DNA from 2 places in the Ensifer sp. M14 genome. Region 1 is predicted to be linked to the other one. Evidence: predicted binding sites of a transcription regulator. Region 1 holds the regulator's gene; the other holds the start of a gene.

Region 1 (4,624 bases):
GACAAGGGTTGCGAACGCTCCAACCGCTCGATCCGGCTCGCTTGAAAGCGAACTGAAAAGCGACTTTCGACCGGGCTCCGGAGACTTCCGGTAAAATCGCCGTGATACGGCTTATGGTAACCGAAAACGTTGACTCCCGCTTCATTAGGGCGCCTTCATATGTGGTCATCCAACAGTTGAGGAACTGAGCGATGCCCACCTTCATCATAGAGCGTGAAGTACCCGGAGCCGACAAGCTTAGTCAGGACGACCTCTGCGCGCTGTCGGCGAAATCCAACGCGGTCGTTGCAGATCTTGGCGTGCCCTACACATGGATCACCAGCTACGTCGCCGGCGACAAGATTTATTGCGTCCACGAGGCGCCAACCGCCGACGTTATTCGCGAACATGCAGAAAGAAGCGGATTTCCGGCCAACAGGATCACCGAAGTCGCCGCCGTGATTGGGCCTACGACAGCATCTCAGGGTCGCGGCAAATAGCCGAATCGGTGTTACAATCACACCAGCGGAACACTGACTTCATTGCAGGCCATGCCGCCCGCCCGAACCAATGCGCACCGAGCGCCGTCATTGACTTCCGGCCGTATCAATGCACGCTAGTCCGCCGGTCATTCGGCGCCCACAAGGGCTCCCCGGCACGCCTTTCCAAGGAGACGATCATGGCAAAAGGTCAAGTGCGAAGCAACCGCGAGGTTAGAAAGCCCAAGAAGGACAAGACCGTCAAAGCCGCCGTTACGCCAGAAGGCTCCCAGGTGAAGCTTGCAGGCAGCAGCTTCTCTTTGGGCAAGAAAGACAAAAAGTAAGGCAGCCGCTCCGACTTCGTGAACCAAATACGCCTGTACGTTTTATCAGTGGCCAGTCGGACGGGATGTGCACGTCTCCGCACATCCTGGGCGACTGGTCCCGCGACGAGAAACCAGAAATGATGCCGGCTCCGCAGGACACCCGACCGGCGCGTGAACCTTCCCGCAGACACAAGGAACACTGCGGGCGGCGGCACTTGCCAATCGTCCCGATTGCAGCCGCGAAGATCGATCCGCCGCCAGCCATGCCGCCTGAGGTCGATGCCGGAGGAGTAAAAAACGCCCCGAAACGCTCGCTCTTCCCGCCAATCTTCGTGTCTTCGCGGCCACAGCTTGAAGGGTCGTCATCGTCTTTCGCAAAGAACTGTTGAACACCGCGCGGTACGCGGTCTGCTTGCTGGACTCCGGAACGAAAGCACGGTTCACATCGTTAACCAATCTATCGGCACCACTTCTGACCTAGCGGACGTCCATCGTGCTTGCAGCCTTGCTTATCGCCTCGATTATCGCATCGCCCCACATCGCCCTCAGCGCGGCCACGGTCGACGACCTGCAAACCGACTTCGAATTGGCCATCCCCTGCCAGCAGATCGACGGTCGGAATGTCTGGAAAGGCTCGATCGCCTATTATATCCAGTCGTTCGTCTATCAAGGCGACACGCCGGTCGCGACCGACGCGGCAGATGCGGTGCTGCCGGAGGACAACTCGGCCGAGACCGTGAAGGAATTCGAGGACGCCTGTTCTGCAACGCAGCCGGCTTGAAACGCCCTCTCCTTCTTTGATGCCCGCCTTGCAACGGCTTATTGCCGAGCTATTCCCACTCGCTTCCGTTACTGGCTGCGCATCCGTGCGGCGGCAGTCCGTTGCCGAAGGTGCGCTTTAGCCGGCCACAACCCCACTGGCGGACCGGCCCCGGCATCATCGCGTTCAATGCGATGCCGACTTCATCGAACGGGCTCTGCCTGTTGTCGACGTATTGATACCAGCGAAACCCGAGGACGACGGTCGTTGCGATGACGATCGTCAACAGGATTCGAATCATCTTTTTCATTGCACCCTCATTCCGTGAAAAGCGCGAGGCATAGCAGCTCCGCATGGCATGCCCAGCACCGAGGCAGCCGATAGGCGCACAATTGATACAACATTCACCGAATTTTAGGCACTTGCGGAACACATATGGAACAGATAGTGTCTGTTCTTGATTTGTTTCACGCCTCTGGAGCGACTTGCCATGCTGACCCGCAAGCAACAGGAATTGCTTCTTTTCATCCACGAACGCATGAAGGAGTCTGGTGTTCCGCCATCCTTCGACGAGATGAAGGATGCACTCGACCTGGCATCGAAGTCGGGCATTCACCGGCTGATTACGGCGCTCGAAGAACGTGGTTTCATTCGGCGCCTTCCCAATCGCGCGCGCGCGCTTGAGGTCATCAAGCTGCCGGAAGCTTACGCGGGAAACGCTCAGCCGCGTCGCGGGTTTTCACCAAGCGTCATCGAGGGAAGCCTCGGCAAACCTCCTGCGCCCGCCCCGGCTGCCGCAAAAGCGCCGCCGGTGGCAGACAACAACTCCGTCTCGGTTCCGGTCATGGGCCGTATTGCCGCCGGCGTACCGATCTCGGCGATACAGAACAACACGCACGATATTACGGTGCCGCTCGATATGATCGGCAGCGGCGAGCACTATGCCCTTGAAGTGAAAGGTGATTCGATGATCGAGGCCGGCATCTTCGATGGCGACACGGTGATCATACGCAATGCCACCACAGCCAACCCCGGCGACATCATCGTCGCGCTTGTCGATGACGAAGAAGCGACGTTGAAACGCTTCCGGCGCAAAGGCGCGTCGATTGCGCTCGAGGCGGCCAATCCGGCCTACGAGACACGCATCTTCGGCCCCGATCGCGTCAAGATACAGGGCAAGCTCGTCGGCTTGATCCGCCGCTATCACTAAGCCAGATGACGTTGGCTGTCTTCCTGCTGGAAGGGCCTTCTTATGCTTGAACGTCTCGCCACCTCAAGGGGTAGCGAGACGGAAGTGATCAAGTCGAGCGCTTTAAGCACTCGACAATTTTCATTCGTGTATGGAGTACTCGCCCAACTCGCAGAGGTCCTGCGTGTCTTCGGTCGTATCGAGACCGGAGCCTTCCTCGAATTCGAAGCGCATGTCGTATTTGCAGACATCGCGTCCGTCGGCGATGGTAATTTCCATGCTCTCGCCCGGATTAAGCACCTGCCGCCCGAAGACATCGTCTTCCCACTGGTCGACGCCGACCGGCGACGTATAGAAGTTCGTCAGTACGGCTTTCGTCTTGTTCTTCAGCTGAAAGACGAGATCCTCAGCACTTGCGGTGGCCGTCGTTGCGGCAAAAATGGCAAGAGCGGTCAGGGCGATCTTACATTTCATTTTATGTCATTTCCTCCATTGTCGGTTTTGTTTGACGCTAGCTATACGGCTCGCATCGACGGAATATTCATTCCTGAACCCGTCTAGAGACAATTATCCTTGCACTGACAATACAGGCAGAATCACCATTTCGGGGTACGTCGCCGGCAAACCAGATGCGCGCACGATTATTGGCTGCGCCGACGCGTGAAGCGCACGCGCGGACGGCGGATTGCCTAGGAAAAGCAACCGTCCTTGGCGGCGAAGCAGTAGCAAGCAGACTTCGCCACAGCTGCGCCAGGTGCGCCCGGAACTTGACGGCCCGCGAAGCAGGGCACAACCGGCAAGCGCCGGAATCGACAGGCCACGTGATATCGTCGCGGCACAGCCAGCACGGTGGAATAAGATGGCGGTGCAATCATGCATCGGATTTGTAGCGATTGTCGCTCGCCCATCGAGGGCGCAGGTCAGCGCGTCAGGCACAAAGGGTGCGGGTGCAATCTTATAAACCGCATACGGACGGAGACCGGATCCGATGCTTATTCGAACCATGGCTGCCTTTAACCCGACCGCACCGGACGATCGCACCGTTGCCTTTCGACGATGGCAGCCTAGTTACCCATTCGCGTAACCAAGTGAGGAACTGCTGAATGAACCGTAATGGCCTTTATCTCGTCATCGCCGTGCTCGCTGTCGCCGTCATCGGGCTCGGCGTCTATGCTTATCGCGAAGAAACGAAACCTGCCGGTGTCGAGATCAAGATTGGCGAGGACGGCGTTTCCGTTCAGGAGAATTGAGCAGGCCGCGCATATTCCCAACGAGGCAGCGGGAGGTGGATTTCCGATCGGCGACAGCACGTTCCGCCGGCGACAGCCTTTAGATCCACTGGATACCCGGATGGTACTGCCGAGGGCTGGCATGGGCTGCACCGATATATTGAGACCCGGCTCCCCGATCGCCCCAGCCATTCATCGGCCGCCCCCTTGTCAACACCGCATGCCTCCAAGGCATCAGCCCGTTCGATTGCGAAGGACTGCCTGTCAACGACGGCAGCAATCACCCGCTGGACACCATGGATTTGACCGGGCCGAGGCTCCCGGGAACACTGAAGTTCATTCGGGCAAAATGACTGGCGCGGTCAGGGCACCAGCAGACCCACGCAGACAATTCGGCGCAAGAGAGTGATGGCGCCGCCACAGCACCACCGTTGCCGTCCGCCCGACGAGCGACGGTCACTGCGGCCGAAACATCAGTGTCGGGGCGTGACGAAGCTCCTCCAACGCCCAAGGCAAGACTTGCCTGCGTCTCACGGTTCTCCGCACTGAGCCGCAGGAGCGCATCTCAGGCAAGGTTTAACCGTTCTGGGAAACGATAGATGGAATCGAGATAGATTGCTGCTCCCCGGAAATTAAAGCCGACGCAGGATCGGCGTTCCGAA
Region 2 (4,624 bases), 140 kb from region 1:
GCCTTTTTCGCTGAAGCAACTGGCGGTAGCCGTGCGCGAGATGCTCGATTCCTGAGGCAGTTGCCGACCTATACATCCCAGCAAAAAGCCCGACGTTTGCGCGTCGGGCTTTCCTTTTGTCGTCTGGAGCATTTCCGGGAAAAGTGTGAGCGGTTTACTTCGCGGTGAGCGCCACAGCGATTTCGCCGGCGAGGCGGGCATTGTTCTCGACCAGCGCAATGTTGGTTTCGAGGCTGCGGCCTTCGGTCAGGTGGAAAAGGTTGTCGAGCAGGTAGGGCGTGACCGCCTTGCCGGTGACGTCGTCGCGCTCGGCGTTGTCGATCGCACGGGCGATGTAGATTTCCATTTCCTCGCGCGGGATCTCGCTTTCAGCCGGAACCGGGTTGGCAATCAGCATGCCGCCATCGACGCCGAGCTGCTCGCGCATGTTCTGGAAGTTGGCGATCGCCGCGGGGCTGTTGAGCATCAGCGGGCTCTTGAGGCCGGAATCGCGCGACCAGAAGGCCGGGAATACGTCGCTGTCGTAGGTGACGACGGGCACACCGCGGGTTTCCAGCACTTCGAGCGTCTTCGGAATGTCGAGAATGGCCTTGGCGCCGGCGCAAACGACGATGACGGCCGTGCGGGCCAGCTCTTCGAGGTCGGCGGAAATGTCGAAGGTCAGCTCGGCGCCACGGTGCACGCCGCCGATGCCGCCGGTCGCAAAGACACGGATGCCGGCGCGGGCAGCGGCGATCATGGTGGCGGCAACGGTCGTTGCACCGGTGCGGCGCTCAGCGATCGCAAAGGCCAGATCGGCTCGCGAGACCTTCATCGCGCCTTCCGTCTTCGCCAGTTCTTCAAGCTTGGCATCATCAAGGCCGATATGCAGAACGCCATGGATGACGGCGATCGTCGCCGGGACAGCACCCTGATCGCGGATGATCGCTTCGACGCTGCGGGCCATGTTGAGATTGCCCGGATAGGGCATGCCATGGGTGATGATGGTCGATTCCAGCGCCACGATCGGCGCGCCACGCGCCTTGGCGGCTGCAACCTCGTCGGAATATTCCATCGGCAGGAAGGGGGAAGCAGGTTTGGTCATGGGTTTTCCTTGGGAGTTCGGCTGGCGGTGTTCATGCCAGCATTTGAGGTGCCGGCACAAGGGCGAGCGCCTGTTCGAGAATGGCCTGCGACATTTGTTCCGAGGCGGCCAGGGGGGAGCGAAGCGTTATGCCGGCAGCGGCAATTCCGTGCCTGAGGCATTCGGCGAGATCACGATCCGCAAGCCGGGCAGCCAGAAACCCGGATGCCATGGCATCGCCGGCGCCGGTAACATCGGCGAGTTCCGGCAGAGCCGGCGGCGTTGCGACGCAGACAGTTTCGCGATCGAAGGCGACGACAGCTCTGCCTCCACGCGTGACAATGCCGCCATTGAGACCGGCGGCGCGCAACAACGGTGGCCAGCCCTCGGCATCGTCGGAATCCTTGCCGGTAAGCGCACGCGCCTCGGCTTCATTCATGAACAGGAAGCTGAGCCCGGCGAGGCTCGGCTGAAACCTGACCACCTTTGCCGGCGAAACCGCGATACCGGCGACGATACGGCCCTCGGTTGAAGCTGCCTCGACGAGAGCGGCAATGGTCTCTTCCGGCAGGTTCGCATCGGTCAGCACCAGCCGGCTGTCGGCGATGGCATCGCGCAACGCGCGTCGCTGCAACTGGCGCGGCGAGAACAGTCGGTAAAGATCCATATCGGCGAGCGCGATCACCAGATTGCCGTCATTTTCGATGATCGCGGTGTAGCTCGGCGTCTGGCGGTCGAGAAAGGTGAGGGGATTGTCGATGACGCCGGCAGCCGCAGCGGCAGCAGTCACCATCTCCCCGGCCGCATCACCGCCACGCGTGCTGATCATCCGAACGCTATGACCGAGCCGCGCCAGATTGCGCGCGGCGTTGAAACCACCGCCACCGGCCTCTTCGAACCAGGTGCCGGGGTTGCTCGAACCGGGTGCGGTCGTGCCGGTGATGCGGCCACGCCGATCGATATGGGCGCCGCCAAAGACGGCGATCTCGCCTTCCGTCATGAATGTTCCTCTGCTGTCTCAGAAGCCGAATCGGATCGTGGCCGTTCATCGTCTCGACGCGCACCGGGCGCTGCCGAAAAACTTACGCCGCTAAGCGTGAACATGAATCGAACACAATCCGAATAATTCCTATTTTTCAATGACTTGCTCCTCTCTTGCAAAACGGGAACAAAACATGTACAAAAAGTCGTGCGGCGGCTTCATTGCCTCGGTAGCTTCAATAACCTAAAGGTGGACCAAATGGCACAAAACTCTTTGCGGCTCGTAGAGGACAAATCGGTGGATAAAAGCAAGGCACTTGAAGCGGCACTTTCCCAGATCGAACGGTCGTTCGGCAAGGGATCGATCATGAAGCTCGGTGGGAAGGACAGCATCATCGAGATCGAGACGGTTTCGACCGGCTCTCTCAGCCTGGACATTGCACTCGGCATCGGCGGCCTGCCGAAGGGCCGCATCATCGAAATTTACGGCCCGGAAAGCTCGGGCAAGACGACGCTCGCGCTGCAGACCATCGCTGAAGCACAGAAGAAGGGCGGCATCTGCGCCTTCGTCGACGCCGAACATGCACTCGACCCGGTTTATGCGCGCAAGCTGGGCGTCGATCTGGAAAACCTCTTGATCTCGCAGCCCGATACCGGCGAACAGGCACTTGAGATCACCGACACGCTGGTTCGCTCCGGGGCGATCGACGTTCTCGTCATCGACTCCGTCGCAGCGCTCGTGCCGCGCGCCGAAATCGAAGGTGAAATGGGCGACAGCCTGCCGGGCATGCAGGCCCGCCTGATGAGCCAGGCGCTGCGCAAGCTGACCGCCTCGATCTCGAAGTCGAACTGCATGGTGGTCTTCATCAACCAGATCCGCATGAAGATCGGCGTCATGTTCGGTTCGCCGGAAACGACGACGGGCGGTAACGCGCTGAAGTTCTATGCCTCGGTTCGCCTCGACATTCGCCGCATCGGCTCCGTCAAGGAGCGCGAAGAGGTCGTCGGCAACCAGACGCGCGTCAAGGTCGTCAAGAACAAGATGGCGCCTCCCTTCAAGCAGGTCGAATTTGACATCATGTATGGCGAAGGCGTGTCCAAGACCGGCGAACTCGTCGACCTCGGCGTCAAGGCCGGCATCGTCGAGAAGTCCGGCGCCTGGTTCTCCTATAACAGCCAGCGTCTCGGACAGGGCCGCGAGAACGCCAAGTCGTTCCTCAGGGACAATCCGGATCTTTCGCGCGAGATCGAGACAGCTCTGCGGCAGAACGCCGGCCTGATTGCCGACCGTTTCCTGGAGAATGGCGGTCCGGAGCCGGACGACGGCGACGACGCTGCCGAAGCATAAGCTTCGAGCCAGCCTTTGAGCTTTCAAAACCGGTCGCCATCATTGGAGGCCGGTTTTTTGCTGGCGTCTGGACAGCATGATACGCGAACGATAAAAGCCTGTGGTTCCGGCGACCGAGGGCGTTGGAGGGCGCAGCCGTCAGGGATGGCTGCGGGGTTGAAGGACGACGGCGAGGGGCGCGGCAAATGCCGGGGCTTGGGCCTGAATTGGTGCACAGATAGGACGCAAGATGAGCGGCGTGAATGAAATCCGGTCGACGTTTCTCGACTATTTCCGCAGGAATGGTCACGAAGTGGTGTCGTCGAGCCCGTTGGTGCCGCGCAACGACCCGACACTGATGTTCACCAATGCCGGCATGGTGCAGTTCAAGAACGTCTTCACCGGGCTCGAGCAGCGTCCCTACTCGACGGCTGTGACCGCGCAGAAATGCGTGCGCGCCGGCGGCAAGCACAACGACCTCGACAATGTCGGCTACACCGCACGCCACCACACCTTCTTCGAAATGCTCGGCAACTTCTCCTTTGGCGATTACTTCAAGGAGAACGCCATCGAGCTTGCCTGGAACCTGATCACCAAGGAATACGGCCTCGACGCCAAGCGCATGCTGGTGACGGTCTATCACACCGATGACGAAGCATTCGGACTGTGGAAGAAGATTGCCGGCCTCTCCGACGACCGCATCATCCGCATTCCCACCAGCGACAATTTCTGGGCCATGGGCGATACCGGCCCTTGCGGCCCGTGCTCGGAAATCTTCTACGACCACGGCGACAAGATCTGGGGTGGACCTCCGGGTTCCGCCGATGAAGACGGCGACCGCTTCATCGAGATCTGGAACCTCGTCTTCATGCAGTACGAGCAGATCACCAAGGAAGAGCGCGTCAACCTTCCGCGTCCGTCGATCGACACCGGCATGGGCCTGGAGCGCCTGGCGGCCGTGCTGCAGGGCCAGCATGACAACTACGACATAGATCTCTTCCGTGCCTTGATCGCCGCGTCCGAAGAAGCGACCGGCGTCAAGGCCGAGGGCGACCAGCGCGCCAGCCATCGCGTCATTGCCGACCATCTGCGTTCGTCCGCCTTCCTCATTGCTGACGGCGTGCTGCCGTCGAACGAAGGCCGCGGCTATGTGCTTCGCCGCATCATGCGCCGCGCCATGCGCCACGCCCAGTTGCTCGGCGCCCGCGATCCCCTGATGTGGAAGCTGCTGCCGGCGCTCGTCGGCCAGATGG

The links. Region 1 encodes LexA, which represses DNA repair genes until DNA is damaged. Its sites were predicted from a motif close to TGTTCNNNNTGTGTTCNG; they were not measured.
Region 2: the regulator LexA is predicted to act here: its motif matches at 2,160-2,177, upstream of recA (recombinase RecA).

The regions. Positions count from the first base shown of each region.
Region 1 is NZ_QJNR01000004.1:2,952,421-2,957,044, forward strand. Features, by position in the region: gene BLJAPNOD_RS14180 (DUF4242 domain-containing protein) at 192-479, shown strand; gene BLJAPNOD_RS35625 (hypothetical protein) at 659-802, shown strand; gene BLJAPNOD_RS14185 (hypothetical protein) at 1,278-1,565, shown strand; gene BLJAPNOD_RS14190 (hypothetical protein) at 1,615-1,854, opposite strand; gene lexA (transcriptional repressor LexA) at 2,035-2,754, shown strand; gene BLJAPNOD_RS14200 (hypothetical protein) at 2,875-3,207, opposite strand; gene BLJAPNOD_RS14205 (hypothetical protein) at 3,837-3,983, shown strand; partial or broken gene BLJAPNOD_RS36475 (GFA family protein) at 4,172-4,315, shown strand.
Region 2 is NZ_QJNR01000004.1:2,807,891-2,812,514, forward strand. Features, by position in the region: gene BLJAPNOD_RS13505 (PAS domain-containing sensor histidine kinase) at 1-55, shown strand, start outside; gene BLJAPNOD_RS13510 (pseudouridine-5'-phosphate glycosidase) at 155-1,084, opposite strand; gene BLJAPNOD_RS13515 (carbohydrate kinase family protein) at 1,116-2,063, opposite strand; gene recA (recombinase RecA) at 2,304-3,392, shown strand; gene alaS (alanine--tRNA ligase) at 3,622-4,624, shown strand, end outside.